One region of the Erwinia amylovora genome, then DNA from elsewhere that is predicted to be linked to it. Evidence: predicted binding sites of a transcription regulator. Region 1 holds the regulator's gene; the other holds the start of a gene.
The links. The regulator Fur, encoded in region 1, represses iron uptake genes when iron is present. The targets are predictions, from matches to a motif close to ATAATAATGAGAACNACTATCAA.
Positions count from the first base shown of each region.

Region 2: ftnA (non-heme ferritin) is a predicted target of Fur. The motif match lies at 2,756-2,778, and genes of this name have one in related genera.

Region 1 covers NZ_CP066796.1:1,212,266-1,220,081, forward strand. Annotated here, with positions in the region: gene nagE (PTS N-acetyl glucosamine transporter subunit IIABC) at 1-1,842, shown strand, start outside; gene glnS (glutamine--tRNA ligase) at 2,199-3,866, shown strand; gene mtr (tryptophan permease) at 4,279-5,523, shown strand; gene fur (ferric iron uptake transcriptional regulator) at 5,641-6,084, opposite strand; gene fldA (flavodoxin FldA) at 6,478-7,008, opposite strand; gene ybfE (LexA regulated protein) at 7,149-7,430, opposite strand; gene ybfF (esterase) at 7,579-7,816, opposite strand, start outside.
Region 2 covers NZ_CP066796.1:565,963-573,778, reverse strand. Annotated here, with positions in the region: partial or broken gene JGC47_RS02585 (phytochelatin synthase family protein) at 1-672, opposite strand, end outside; gene JGC47_RS02580 (disulfide bond formation protein B) at 756-1,307, opposite strand; gene JGC47_RS17490 (DUF5993 family protein) at 1,316-1,426, opposite strand; gene JGC47_RS02575 (hypothetical protein) at 1,706-1,888, opposite strand; partial or broken gene JGC47_RS17935 (cobalamin/Fe(3+)-siderophore ABC transporter ATP-binding protein) at 1,915-2,026, opposite strand; gene ftnA (non-heme ferritin) at 2,958-3,473, shown strand; gene JGC47_RS02565 (ABC transporter substrate-binding protein) at 3,561-4,691, opposite strand; gene JGC47_RS02560 (acid phosphatase) at 4,881-6,149, opposite strand; gene JGC47_RS02555 (transcriptional regulator) at 6,796-7,701, shown strand; gene JGC47_RS02550 (hypothetical protein) at 7,676-7,816, shown strand, end outside.

The DNA of each region.
Region 1 (7,816 bases):
TTTGGTCAGCCTGACTTACTCAATATGCCATTTATTGCTCAGGGCGGCGGAGCCATTTTCGACAATCTCCCGCTTATCTTTGCCATTGGGGTGGCGTCAACCTGGTCTAAAGATAACGCCGGAGCAGCCGCGCTGGCGGGCGCTGTGGGCTACTTCATCATGACGAAGGCCATGGTGACCATTAGCCCTACGGTGAATATGGGCGTTCTGGCGGGGATCGTTACCGGCCTGATTGCGGGTATGACCTATAATCGCTGGGCCGGTATTAAACTGCCTGACTTTCTCAGCTTCTTTGGTGGCAAACGTTTTGTCCCCATTGCCACCGGTTTCTTCTGTTTGCTGCTGGCAGCGGTATTTGGCTACGTCTGGCCTCCGGTGCAGGCTGCTATTCATGCCGGCGGGGAGTGGATTGTTTCTGAAGGCGCGTTCGGCGCCGGTATTTTCGGGCTGGTTAATCGTCTTCTGATCCCTACCGGCCTGCATCAGGTGCTGAATACCATTGCGTGGTTCCAGATTGGTGAATTCACCAATGCTGCCGGTGCGGTGGTACACGGTGATATCAACCGCTTCTATGCCGGTGACGGCACGGCGGGGATGTTCATGTCCGGCTTCTTCCCTATCATGATGTTTGGCCTGCCGGGGGCGGCGCTGGCGATGTATCTGGCGGCACCAAAGGCGCGACGTCCGATGGTGGGCGGGATGCTGCTGTCCGTTGCGGTGACCGCATTTCTGACCGGGGTGACCGAGCCGCTGGAATTCCTGTTCATGTTCCTGGCTCCGGCGCTGTATCTGATCCACGCCCTGTTGACCGGTATCAGTCTCTTTGCAGCAACCGCGCTGGGCATCCATGCCGGGTTCTCGTTCTCGGCTGGCGCTATCGACTATGCATTGATGTATAAACTGCCGGCGGCGAGCCATAACGTCTGGCTGCTGATGGTGATGGGTGCCGTTGCATTTGTCATTTACTTCACGCTGTTCAGCGCAGTTATCCGCATGTTTAATTTGAAAACTCCCGGGCGTGAAGATGCCTTCGAGCAGCAGGGTGGCAACAGCAATACAGAAGAAGGACTGAGTCAGCTTTCGCGTCAGTATATAGGGGCGGTTGGCGGTTCAGATAACCTGAACGTGATAGATGCCTGCATCACCCGTCTGCGGCTGTCGGTTAAAGATGCTGCGCGGGTCGATGATGCAGCCTGCAAACGTTTAGGGGCTTCAGGGGTAGTAAAACTGAACAAGCAGACGATCCAGGTGATTGTTGGCGCGAAAGCCGAATCGATTGCCGAAGAGATGAAGAAACTGATCGCCAGGGGGCCGGTGGCCGCGACGAACAGTGCCTGCACTGCGCCCGCAGCGCCGCAGGCGGTACCGAATAGCGCCAAGGGTATTGTCGCAACGCTGGTGGCTCCGGTCAGCGGAACCGTAGTGGCCATCGAACAGGTACCTGATGAAGCCTTTGCCAGCAAAGCGGTCGGTGACGGGCTGGCTATCCAGCCAACCAGCAGCACCGTTGTTGCTCCGGCAGCCGGAACGCTGGTGAAAATCTTCAATACCAACCATGCTTTCTGCCTGGAAACCGATAAAGGGGTGGAAGTGGTGGTGCATATGGGGCTGGATACCGTTGCGCTGGAAGGTAAAGGCTTTACCCGTCTGGTTGAAGAGGGCGCACAGGTGGTGGGCGGTCAACCGATACTGGAAATGGACCTTGCTTTCCTCAATACGCACGCTCGCTCAATGGTCAGTCCGGTCGTGGTCAGCAATATTGAAGACTTCGCCGGTTTAACGCTGTTGGCGGGTGAAACCGTCGTTGCCGGTGAAACACGGTTATATGAAATTAACGGCTAAGTCAGGCGGCTAAGACTACTGTTTCAGGGCGGGGAGACATTCCCCGCCTTTTTTTATGCTATTCGTTCAACAAACGGTTGTTTCACAACTCTGCTTTGTGGATCATACTCCGTTATTTCATATACCCTTCATACTTCAAGCCGCAGTTACGTGGGCCGCTCGCATTCACCCGAATCACTTACTCTGGTAAGCTTATCGGGATCAGCGAGTCTGGCGCGTTACCCGGCATAAGTCTGGGCCTCGCCCCTTCCGGGCCAGCACCAGTGCTGTTCAAAAGCGCGTTGCGTTTTTGTCCTGCAACTCGAATTATTTTTGCGTATAGCTAATTTATGCCATGCATTATTGAGGAAATTGAGATGAGTGAGGCTGAAGCCCGCCCAACTAACTTTATTCGTCAGATTATTGATGAAGACCTGGCGAACGGTAAGCACAATATCGTGCATACGCGCTTTCCGCCTGAGCCTAACGGCTATCTGCACATTGGCCATGCCAAATCAATTTGCCTGAACTTTGGTATCGCACAAGACTATCAGGGGCAATGTAATCTGCGTTTCGACGACACCAACCCGGTAAAAGAAGATCTGGAATTCGTTGAGTCAATCAAACGTGATGTGCAGTGGCTCGGCTTCCAGTGGAGTGGGGAAGTACGATACTCATCTGACTATTTCGAGCAATTGCACCATTATGCCGTTGAACTGATCGGTAAAGGCCTGGCTTACGTTGACGAACTGTCACCAGAACAGATCCGCGAATACCGTGGCAGCCTGACATCAGCGGGTAAAAACAGCCCGTACCGCGACCGTAGTGTGGCAGAGAACCTTGAGCTGTTCGCCAGAATGCGAAACGGCGAGTTCGCTGAAGGCAGCGCCTGTCTGCGTGCCAAAATCGATATGGCTTCCAGTTTTATCGTGCTGCGCGATCCGGTGATCTACCGTATCAAGTTTGCCGACCACCACCAGACGGGTAATAAGTGGTGCATCTACCCGATGTATGACTTTACCCACTGCATATCCGATGCGCTGGAAGGTATTACGCATTCGCTATGTACTCTGGAGTTCCAGGATAACCGTCGTCTGTACGACTGGGTGCTCGACAACATCACTATTCCGGTGCATCCGCGGCAGTATGAGTTTTCACGCCTTAATCTTGAATACGCGATCATGTCCAAGCGTAAACTGAACCTGCTGGTATCAGAGAAAGTGGTTGAGGGCTGGGACGATCCGCGCATGCTCACCGTTTCTGGTCTGCGCCGCCGTGGTTACAGCGCAGAATCTGTTCGTGAGTTCTGCCGCCGCATTGGCGTGACCAAACAGGACAATATCGTGGAGATGGCGGCGCTGGAAAGCTGCATTCGTGACGACCTCAATGAAAATGCACCGCGCGCCATGGCGGTACTGGATGCGGTCAAAGTGGTGATTGAAAATCTGCCGGCGCATCATGAAGAGATGATCAGCATGCCGAATCATCCTAACAGGCCCGAAATGGGCACGCGCGAAGTGCCGTTCAGCCGCGAGATTTACATCGATCGTGCTGACTTCCGTGAAGAAGCGAATAAGCACTATAAGCGCCTGGTTCTGGGTAAAGAAGTGCGGCTGCGTAATGCCTACGTGATCAAAGCTGAACGTATCGCCAAGGATGAAGCGGGTAACATCACCTGCCTGTTCTGCTCTTGCGATATTGATACCCTGAGCAAAGACCCTGCCGATGGCCGCAAAGTGAAGGGCGTGATCCATTGGGTTTCAGCAGAGCACGCGTTGCCGGCAGAATTCCGCCTGTACGACCGTTTGTTCAACGTGCCTAATCCGGCGGCGGAGGAGGATTTCCTCTCTACCATCAACCCGGACTCACTGGTTATTCGCCAGGGTTTTGTTGAGCCAGGTATGCAGCAGGCGCAGGCCTCTGCCCCTTACCAGTTCGAGCGCGAAGGTTACTTCTGCGCCGACAGTGTTTACTCCAGTCCGGCTAAGCTGGTGTTTAACCGTACCGTTGGTCTGCGTGACACCTGGGCGAAAAACGGCGAATAAGTCTGATTTTATGCATGTAAAGGGCGATAATTCGCCCTTTTTTTTGACCGTTGCTTAGGCCAGGCTGGTTATTATCGGGGTTTGATTATTGCTGCTGCCAACTTACAGGCATTTCATGTCAGTGTTACCCGAACAGGCCAGCAGCAGCATTATTGCGCAGTTTGACCAGCAACTGGCCATCCGCTATCCCCAGCTTCAGCAGCAGGAGGAAACCAGGGTATTTGTCTGGCGGTGACTGACGGCGCCTGCAACCTGCCGCACTGGCGTTATTGCCAAGAAACAGGGTTGTCAGCTAATTACTGTACTAGTTCGATGGTGTGATTGCATGTAAACTATGCGGCGTTAATGCCGTTTAGCCAGTGGAATATCCCGGCGGGGGCGTTTTTATTCTGTTTTTCGCTAAGGATTTGCTATGGCTGTGCCCGCTTCTGCTGCTCTACCTTCCACTCTGTGGGGGACTTTAATCATCGGCGGTACCATTATTGGTGCCGGCATGTTCTCCCTGCCGGTTGTGATGTCCGGTGCATGGTTTCTCTGGTCATCAATGATGTTGCTCGTCACCTGGTTTTGCATGTTGCTATCCGGGTTGCTCTATCTTGAGGCCAGCCTGCACTATCCCGCCGGATCCAGTTTCAACACCGTCACTCGCGATTTGCTGGGGCGCGGCTGGAATGCGTTTAATGGCCTGTCGGTGGTCTTTGTGTTGGGTATTCTGACCTACGCCTATATCTCGGCCAGCGGCGCGATTATCCAGCACAGTTTGAATCAACTGAATGTGGGGATTTCGGCGCGCATGGCCGGGCTGCTATTCACGCTGCTGGTCGCGCTGTTTATCTGGCTGGGTACTGCGGTGGTGAGCCGCATGACGCTTATTTTCCTTGGCGCGAAGGTGGTGACATTTCTGATGATCTTTGGCGGGCTGCTATGGCATGTCCAGCCCGCCAATCTGATGGACAGCGGCACGAGTGAAAGTCACTATCTGCGCTATCTGTGGATTGTGGTGCCATTTTGCCTCGCCTCATTTGGCTATCACGGCAACATTGCCGGGCTGATTGGCTTTTATGGCAAAGATGGCGGCCGCATCAGTCGCTGCCTGGTTTACGGGACGTTGCTGGCGCTGGTCATCTATTTTGTCTGGATCATTGGCACGATGGGCAATATCCCGCGTCCTGAATTTAAACAGATTGCCGCGCAGGGAGGGAATATCGATGTTATGGTTACAGCCCTTTCAGGCGTCCTGCAAAGCCGTAACCTCAATCTGCTGCTGGATATTTTCTCTAATTTCGCCGTCGCCTGTTCATTTCTTGGTGTCAGCCTCGGCTTTTTTGATTATCTTGCCGACTTGTTCAGGCTGGATAATTCGGCGACCGGGCGGCTGAAAACCACCGTGCTGACGTTTATTCTGCCATTAACGGCTGCGCTGATCTGGCCCAATGGTTTTCTGCTGGCCATTGGCTATGCCGGGCTGGCGGCGACCATCTGGGCGGTGATCACCCCGGCGCTGCTGGCCTGGCGGGCGCGGCAGCGCTTCGCTACACCGTCATGGCGGGTAAGGGGGGGGATGCTGCCTGTGGTGCTGGTGCTGATATTCGGCGCCATGAATGCGGTGGTTTCAATCATTTCTTACGGTGGCTGGCTGCCGGTTTATGCTCAGTAGCAGGGAAAAAAAACGGTGGCGCAGAGGCCACCGTTCCGTCTTCTGATCCGTCCCTGATGAAGGCCAGGGGCGCTGCCATCTTCCCGCAGCGCGCCATATTCGGTTATCAAGTGCAGATTATTTGTCGTGGAGCGTCTCATTTTCTCGGCAGTCGCCCAGAGCACAGTGACCATACAGATACAGGCTGTGGTTACTCAGTTTGATGCCGTGACGCGTGGCAATTTCACGCTGACGGGACTCAATGGATTCGTCTCTGAATTCAATAACTTTGCCGCAGTCAAGGCAGATAAGGTGGTCGTGATGGTGCTGCTGCGTCAATTCAAAGACGGATTTTCCGCCTTCAAAGTTGTGGCGGGTAACGATCCCCGCATCGTCGAACTGGTTCAGTACGCGGTAAACCGTGGCCAAACCAATCTCTTCGCCCATGTCGATCAGGCGCTTGTACAAGTCTTCCGCACTGACGTGATGGCCTTCGGGTTCCTGAAGCACTTCCAGAATTTTCAGTCGGGGAAGCGTGACTTTCAGGCCGGCCTTCTTTAATGCGGTGTTATTGTCAGTCATGCGGATTTTGTCCTGTTACTTTGCTCGTCACTTAGTGGCTGTAAGGCCCTGAACATCGGTCGACGCTAAAGCGCAATGAAGGTCAGTATAGAACTGATACGTCGAAATGAAAACCAAAGGGGGACCGTAAACCGCAGCTGGAGGCAAAAACAACACTCTTAACAGCCAGGGAATTTAGCGCCCGGGTGGTGCAATGTTAACATTTCGATCTACCACATCCGATCGCCTTTGACCGACCATGGTCGTCAGAAAGGCGAAGGGCGCTTAGAGAGCCGATAACCGATGGGGTTATTGTACCGTTTTGCAGGTAAAAGGTACAAACATCTATCTATTACTTGTATCGCTAAAACCATTGACTTAGCGCGGGATGACTGTCACGCCAGGTTGCTCAGTTCAGGCCTCAATGATTTCTTTCAGCTGAAGCTCATCGAAAATCTGTTTTACCCATTTATCAACGCGTTGGTTGGTGAGTTCGGGTTGCCTGTCCTCATCAATGGCAAGGCCGAGGAAATGGTTATCGTCCGCGAGACCTTTTGAGGCTTCATACGTATAACCCTCGGTAGACCAGTGACCGACGATCACCGCACCGTTAGGCTCGATGATATCGCGGATGGTTCCCAGTGCATCACAGAAGTATTCAGAATAATCTTCCTGATCGCCACAGCCGAACAGGGCAACCAGCTTACCGTTAAAGTCGATCTCGGCAAGCGTTGGGAAGAAGTCATCCCAGTCGCACTGGGCTTCGCCGTAGTACCAGGTGGGAATGCCCAGCAGCAAAATATCAAAGGCTTCAAGATCTTCTTTGCTGCATTTGGCAATATCATGAACTTCTGCAACATCTTTACCCAGCTGTTTCTGGATCATCTTTGCAATATTTTCTGTATTACCTGTGTCGCTGCCAAAGAAAATGCCGACAAGTGCCATGAGCTTAATAACCTCTTGAATCTTAATGATATGGAGACTGCCGTATGATAAGCAGCTAGCTGTAATGATATCAGACTGCCGTAAGCGGATAAATGTGTAATATCGCGACATTTGTTGCTGAGTGCTAAGTCCGCTACCGTTCAGCTCTGATGGCGTTGCAGCTGCTCAAGCAGCATTTCTTCGATCAGTTCGCTGCGACTCATATTACGTTCTTCAGCCAGCTGATTAAGTACCTCGACCGCGTCGCTGTTCATTTTCAGTTCGACACGCTTCAGCCCGCGCACTTTATCGCGTTTGAGCTGATTGCGTTTATTAATACGCAGTTGCTGATCTCGCGTCAGCGGATTCGTTTTGGGTCGTCCCGGGCGACGTTCATCTGCAAACAGATCGAGCGTGGTGCGGTCAGTGTTCTCTTTTGCCATAGGATCGTGATACTGAAAGGCTGGATTTCTGATGAATAGGTCCGTGTTGCCGCCTGAAAAATAGCAGCGGCAAAATTTTTAGCGCGTCATCATAACCCAGCGAAACTGGTGACGACAATTATTTCACCGCAGCGTGAAATAATTGTTTTTACAGCGCAAAAAAGCGGCGTATTGCGCGCAATACGGCATCAGGTTTTTCCGCATGAACCCAATGCCCGGCCCCGGCTATCACATGTGCACGCGCCTGTGGGAACTGCGCCAGCAGCTCGTCACGATACTCATCGGCCAGATAAGGCGACAGTTCGCCACGAATAAACAGCACCGGATGGGGCCATGCAGGCTGCGGTTGCCAGCCGATAATGCGGTCGTAGTTTTGCCAAAGCGCC
Region 2 (7,816 bases), 650 kb from region 1:
GATGTTGCGTGTTCGATACGTCCATCATCAGGAATGAATCTGATTTAGCGTCATAAGCCCCTAAAGGCGAAAAGTGCCCGTCGCCTTTTGTCCGATGGCGCTACGCAAAAAGTTCACGATGACAAAAGAATCTGGCTGCTTAAGCGCGGCAATGATCTCATTCTTCATCTTATCCTGTTGCGCGATATCATCGACAGTCACCGCATTAACCTTGAGTCCGGCATTAGTCAGCAGCCGGCGTTCATCTTCAAGATGCAGGCCGTAATCAGACTGCGCACCGGCAGCCTCTGGTTTGCCGAAAATTTCTATACGCGGTTTGCTGCTGTAAGCAACCACGCTGTTCTGGGTATAGCGATTCCAGAACGGAAGCCAGCCGTTCTTTTTCGGGAACCAGGCACGGTCCTCGGTGGCTATAGAGCTGGTGTCAGGTTGAATTGGCTTATTTTCATGCAGGCGTAACGCATTCAGTACGATAGTTGCCGATGCAACCCCGCAATAGACTTTATTACTTTGACCTTCAAATTGCGGAGCCAGCGCAAAGAAATCCTGCTTAACGGCGGCCTGCGATAACCGCTGAACTCCCTCGGAACTTTCCCAGTCAACAATCTGACTGAAACCACTGGTGGGCATCACAAAACTTGCCAGCAGAGCGGCAAAAAAAATTTTTTTCATTATTAATTTTCTCAAATTACTTATTAAGCAGGCCGTAACTCCCGGCCTGATGGATATTTACAACAGGTTGTACCCGTGACAAACTATTTCAGTAACTGATAATAAGTTGGGTTATCATCACACTGACCGCCGCCACATTGCAGCACTGTTGACAACAGATTGGCCACCACAATCAAGGCATAAATAATCATAAGAATTTTCTGCGTTATAGATTTATTAACGACAGAAGGTGTAGCGGCATCCGGGGTGATCATTAAAGTCACTGCCACGCCAAAGATTAACGCCACGGCCAGAATTAAACTCCATGTATACAAATGTATGCCAAGGAACGGCAATCCATAGCCTGTATCACCGGGCATGATATGCAGGAAAACATGTCGGGTGGCGACGGTGGCCAGTGCTAAGGCACCGAAAATGACCATGCCATAATGCAGCTTTCTGTTGCCAAAATAGAGGTTAAAAAGCAGGCCCGCTCCTGTCAGCAGTAAAGCCGCACGTTGCAGCAGACAAAGCGGGCATGGCAGATCGTAATACCTCAGCTGAAAATAAAATGCGCAAAGTAAAGCGACAATAACCGGAATAAGCATGATCATATTCAGCGGGCGGGATAAATCTTTTTTAACAGACGATTGCATAGTGACCTCTAGAACGAAAGGAGAAGCGCAGTGGTGGCATGAACTTTCAACCACGCGAGGATAATAATCAGTTCTGCGAACCAAAACAGATAAGACAGCTTTCGTTTTCCCGCAAGCATACTAAAAACAATGCCTGCGCCTAGTAAAAAGGGTAAATACATATACATGTATGACTCCATTAGTGAGAATAGTAATCCAGATACAGTGCCATCTTCCCCTGATAGAATGCCGGGTAATACCAGTTACCCCACCCAAATCTTATCAATTGACACACTGAACCAGAGGAATGGCGGTGAGTGGCTGAAAGTACCATGTGGTTCCTCGCGAGGGGACAATAGATTGGGTGTAACGAAAAATTCAGAATTACCCTATTATGCTGATATGGTCAGCGAGGTGGCTCAGGGCACCGCCACCCGCGCGAGGAGAGCAATGCTCACCAGCGTGCCGCGACGACGACATAGCGCAACGGTTTGAAAACTCATCCCCCGCCCCTCGTCTCGCCGGCGCAGCGGCATAAAGAAGGGCGCGCCGATCAACGGGTGAACTGGCGTCTGTAGCTCAACGTTCAACACGCTTTTCATTCACTTCGTACGCCCGTTTTTCGCCTCGCTGACAATGCCTGCCTGTCGCCCCTGTTTGAGAAACACCAGCTTATCGGCATAGTTCAGCGCGGAGCTCAGATCGTGCAGCACCACCATGACCGTGCGACCGTGCCGTTGCGGCAGTTCACTCCGCAGCTCAAATGCGTTTACCGCTTATCAGATAAATTGCAGCAGACGCTACCCTTACAGATTAATATCTAGAACCCGATCGACAAGACGCATTACATCTTGTCAATCGCCGCCAACAGCCTGTCCAATCAGACTGGCGATGCGCGTGAGGTGTGGTTGACCCAAAGATGAATTTCTAACCGCCCGGGCCAGGTTGATGCTGGCTTATCTGAAATGACGCGTTAAAACAGCACGGCCAACCCGATATCTCGCTGATATATAGCCCTATCAGTCCAAGTCACCTTTTTCTTTAACCACAGCCGGTACCGGTTTAACTTGCCGGCAGACTGAAATAGCCAAACGCTCTGCCTTTAATGCCAGCAGGGGGATAATTTAACCTTCAGAGGTAACGGCATGATTAAAATAATATTATAACCAAAGAGGTAGTTGATATTTCAAGTGCGATGCCTGCAAGTCGTTGGAAATAAGAGAAAGCATTTAATCATGCGTTTTGGCATTTGCTTCACTACAATTATTCATGTCAGGCCGCCTCCTTCTTTGCTGCGTGCCAGCCGCCAGTAAGGCAACAGCGTTCCACAGGACAGGGAAAGCCAGCGCTGCGGCCGGTGTGGCCGCAGAATATGGATAGCTGAAGTCGCCCTGATGAAATATAATTCTGGCTGAAAATACAGTTAAAGCGCATTGATTCTCATTTCGTCCTTTGCCGCCTCACCCTGAATAAGAATGGTTATCAAACTTATTTAAAAACGTGAATCAGAGAGTTTTAATGATGGAATGATTATCAATTACCACACATAGCCATGACGTGAATATTAAATTAGCCATAGCTATAATTAAGCGTTTTTATTTAAGCTGAACAGGTGCATAATGCAATGAAATCGCCTGTTTAATCTCGCCCAATATGGGTAAAGGAGTCATCATGCTGACTTACGAAATGACCGCTCAGCTGAACGATCAGCTGAATCTGGAGTTCTATTCTGCCAACCTGTACCTGCAGATGAGTGCGTGGTGCAATGACAAAGGTTTTGAAGGCGCTGCCGCTTTTCTGCGCGAGCACTCGGCAGAAGAGATGCAGCATATGCAGCGTCTGTTTAACTACCTGAGCGATACCGGCGCGATGCCGGTGCTGGGCACCATTGATGCCCCCCCGGTTACCTTTAATTCTTTGAACGAAGTGCTGGAGCAGGCATATCAGCATGAACAGCTGATTACTCTCAAAATCAATGAGCTGGCGCATTCCGCTATGACCACTCAGGATTACTCAACGTTTAACTTCCTGCAGTGGTATGTCGCCGAGCAGCATGAAGAGGAGAAGCTGTTTAAATCTGTGCTGGATAAACTGGCGCTGGTGGGTAACAGCGGTCAGGCGCTATTCTTCGTTGATAAAGATTTGAAGAAAATGAGCGAACCCGGCGCACATTCTCACCAGGCATAACCCTTCAGGTTCAGTCAGCCTGTCACCCGTAAACCTGAAAAAGGGCGGTCGCTGTTTCAGCGGCCGCCCTTTAATATGCAGTCAGCTTTACCCCGCCGTCGGCGACAGCGTCACCCAATAGCCTGGCTGATAGTCAATCGGCAGAAAACGCTGGTAAAACTCGCGGAAGGTCGCATCCGGATCGATATCTTTAAACAGCTCCGGATGCAGCCATTTCGCCAACGCCTGAATAGCGACGAACTGATACGGGCTGTCGTAGAACTGATGCCAGATGGCATGCGCATTACCATTGGTAGCAACCGGCAGAGTACGGAACGCCGGGCGCTTCATTAGCGCGCTTAACCGCTGGCGGGCTACTGTTAAATCCGCCCCCGGCCCGACGCCAACCCAGCCGCCTGCGGTATTGTAGTTTTTCCAGTTAGCGCCGGTGACCACCACCACATCCGGGCGCGCGGCAATAATTTGTTCCGGGTTAAGCATACCGAAAGTGCCGGGAATCAGCCCTTTGGCGATGTTAATACCTCCGGCGACTGCCACCATACGGCCAAAGTTCTCATCACCAAATGACATGCAGCACTCTTCCGTATAGCCGCCCGCGCGATCCAGAATCACTTTCGGCCGCTGGCCCTGGAAATTTTTCAACCGGTCGGTGACGATGTCGATCTGCCGTTGACGGAAAGCGATGATCTCTTCAGCACGCGCTGATTTGCCCACCAGTTGCCCCATGATGCGAATACTCTTTTCAGCGTTTTCAAAGGGTTTTTCACGGAAGTCGATAAACACCACCGGAATGCCCAATTTGCTCAGTTTTTCGGTCAGTCCGGACTCATCGGTGGCGGCTTTAGATTCAAGATTCATCAGCACCAGGTCGGGCTTCAGCGTCAGTGCCTGTTCGACGTTAAATGTGCCATCCTTCGCTCCGCCAAAGGTCGGCAGGGCGGCAACAGACGGGTATTTCTTGGCATAAATCTGATAGCTGTCAAAATCGGCCTTTGGCAAATCGTCACGCCAGCCGACCACGCGCTTGAACGGCGCATCGGTATCAAACGCAGCCAGCAGGTAGATCTGCCGTCCTTCACCAAGCAGCACCCGCTGCACCGCAGATTTAATCTCGACTTTACGTCCGCTGACATCTTCCACCACAAACGGTGCTGCCAGCAAAGGGGCTGACGTCAGCAAACCGCCAGCCAGAATCAATACTTTACCCCAGAACGTCATCGTTAACCCCGCAAAAGAAAATGATTATTATTATCAGTTTCACGCTTGAACGGGGATGCTACGACGAATAAAAAGCAATGACAATATGTGTCAGAAAATTTCTTAAAGTATCCATCGGCGGGAAGTGCCGGGTTGCAGAGAGAGTGACGCCGCCGGATCATGACAGCGTGCGCCCTTAAGGATGAACGGCTACTGTGCTGCGGCCACCGCATCGTGCAGGTTAAGACGCTGCCAGAAGCTCTGTTCAGCATTACCCGACAGCGGGTAGCCGCCCGCCAGCGCCGTCTTCACCATCAGCTGACGGCGCTGCGCCGCGCTCAAATGGGGTAACGGGGCTTCCAGCAGCACTTCAGCCCCTTGCGGCACCAGCACGGGTGAAGGCTGTACCCGATTGCCCGGCAGATGGTAGGTCAGCGTAAAACGGTAGAAGGTCTGCATGGGTGCTGCCGCGTAGGGATCATCCTTTTGCGGTGCCTGCGCGCAGACGGACAGCGACGTGCCGCACTCTTTCTCCAACGCCGTACGTAGCTGCTGCTTCGCCGCTTCGAACAGGGCGCGGTACTGCGGGTCATTGAGGTAATACGCCACATTACGCTGCGCCATCATGCGTGAACCCATGACATCCAGCGGGTAGTGTACGCCGAGCACGATGCGCGAGTAGCCGTAGCGTGCTGCGCGATCCACCAACGGCACAAAGCGTTCTGGCACCATCACGGCAATCAGCAGAGCATCGGTATAGCCGGTATTGGTGTGACCGCTGGGGAACGAGCCACCGTTGGCGCTGTACGGATGGTTATCTTTCACTACCGCACTGTCCGGCACCAGATGGATGGTGTTAGCAGGGATCAGGAACGGTCGCGTGTAGCCGAAGTGCTGTTTCGCGTAGCGGGTGCTGACTTCACTCGCCTTGATCAGCGCTGCGGCTTTGTTTAACTTACCTTGACTATAAGCGCGGATAAATGCCTGACCAAGGCGTGGCCCGAGCGCATCGGCGAGGAAAAAGAGATAATTCTCCCCTTCGGCATCCACCAGCGCCTGTTGACGTAGCCCACTGGTTGCATTGAGATTGATAGCCTCCACCGTTGCGAGGTTCTGCTGTAAAGTCGTTGCCGGCAGACGGCTAAAAGCAGCCAGCAGGTCGACATCCGCCTGCTGCTGCTGCTGCTGGTTTCTGCCAAAGTCGTAACCGGAGGCGGTTAACCACACCTTATCCGCCAGCGCCTGGCCCTGCTTCGCCTTCTCCAGCTGGCTGCGAGTCAGCGTGCCACTTGTTCCTTTTAAGGTATCGATCAGCGAGCCTTGCACCTTTTTTTCCAGCTCTGCAACAGCCGTGCTGTTACCAGCCGCCGTGGTTTCATTAGCTATCGCCGCGATCTGCGCCAGTTCAGCGACGTTTTTGGCCTGGGTGAGCGGGCTGACCAGCAGCACGGCTGTCAGGAGTGGTATAAGGAAGCGCATCAATCATCCTTTTTATCATCATTTAAGGGAGCCTTGCCGATAGCCAGGCTAAGCGCGGAAGATGACGTAATGATGGCAATTCATATGCGGCAACAGATCCGTTTGGTATGCTTTCAAGATTAAGCACGGGCTATCCGCAGAAAGATTATCGCCAGGCCAGTCCGTCAAATTGAAGGTATGCATTCAGGCCATAATTTAGCAGTAAGAAATTATCAGTCGGGATCGCAATTCACACGGCTAACGACGGTGAGGGTTTGACATGGCTGCCCGGCCAATCGTGACAACATCATCAGGCCGGGAGCCGCTAACTACCTGAGAGCAGGCAGCGGTTTGCAACACCGTTAAATACACTGTGCCATTATTTGCTAACCCGTCATCCTTTTATCTGGCGTAGATCACATAAATCATTCGCTTTAAAGCTGTTAGCTTAAACAGAAAACATTATAACTCTAATTAATTATCAGATTTTTTAATGGTAACTGTTTATAATTAGCGTGCGCGCAGCGCAGATAATGCCGACTGTTACTGGCAAATCTGCTACTAAGTTAAAACAGATGTCTGCTCTGATGAGATATCGTTGTTGCCATTATAACGCATCAGGATAACCCCTTGAAAAACTCACTAAATCAGATGATATACGGCGACTATGACTGTAGATTGTATTATTAATCACTGGAGCGTTGATTTCGCTTCCGGTACTTTGCTCCATCAAAGCAGCGGCGAACAACGTCGTTTAGGTGAGTACCAGCTTAAGTTGCTACGAGTGCTGGCAGAAAATGCCGGGAAAATAGTCTCGCGCGAAGAGTTAAATCATCTGGTCTGGGAGCGGCGTGTTATTGGTAATAACAGCCTGCCCAACGCGATCCATGCGCTGCGTATTGCGCTTGAGGATGATGGTAAGCAGCAAAAAATTATCCGAACCATGCCTAAGAAGGGTTATATTCTTGAAGCTGAATTTTGCGAATTTGTCCCCCCTCTGCAGGCAGAAACAGATTTAGCAGAAGCCGATTCACCGAAGGAGCCGTTCAGGGATGCAGAGCCTGAGCCTGTGGCGCTGGCTCCACACAATCCTGCTGCCGCTCCTCCAGCTGAACATCGCCAGCGGCGATCCGTTCACCCGCTGTGGTACTGGCTGGTTCCCCTACAAGTCTCTGTTTTAATTGCCCTGCTTATCTGGATAATGCTACCCGACGATCTCTTCTTCCGCACGCACATCCGCGAGCAGGATACCGGGGTATACAGCAACATTCGCCTGCTTGAATTACATCGTCGCAACGAGAAGACGTCCGCCGCCACTGAATTGAGTAAACAGCTGGAACCCGCTTTTTATTCTCTCAACCAGAAGCTTAAAAAGCAGCAGGTGCACATGGAGGTGTTCTTTTTTTCCTCCGGGGTTTCGCTCAATTATACTCTGACGCTTAAAAGCCAGTGCGACAGTAAGCAGCTGGCCATGAATATCGTTAACTGGCGTATGAACGGTTCTCTGCTAAGTGCTCTGATCTTCCGGGAAAGTGAGAGAAAGCTGAATGAAATGGCAAACTGTGTCAATTAGTTTACTGCTGGCAACCCTGGTGACATTGCTGGTGGCAGCCCTGATAAAACAGCTGCCTGGTCAGCAGGAAGCTCTGATAACCCCGCAATTTGCCGGGGAGGATCTGCAATTGGGT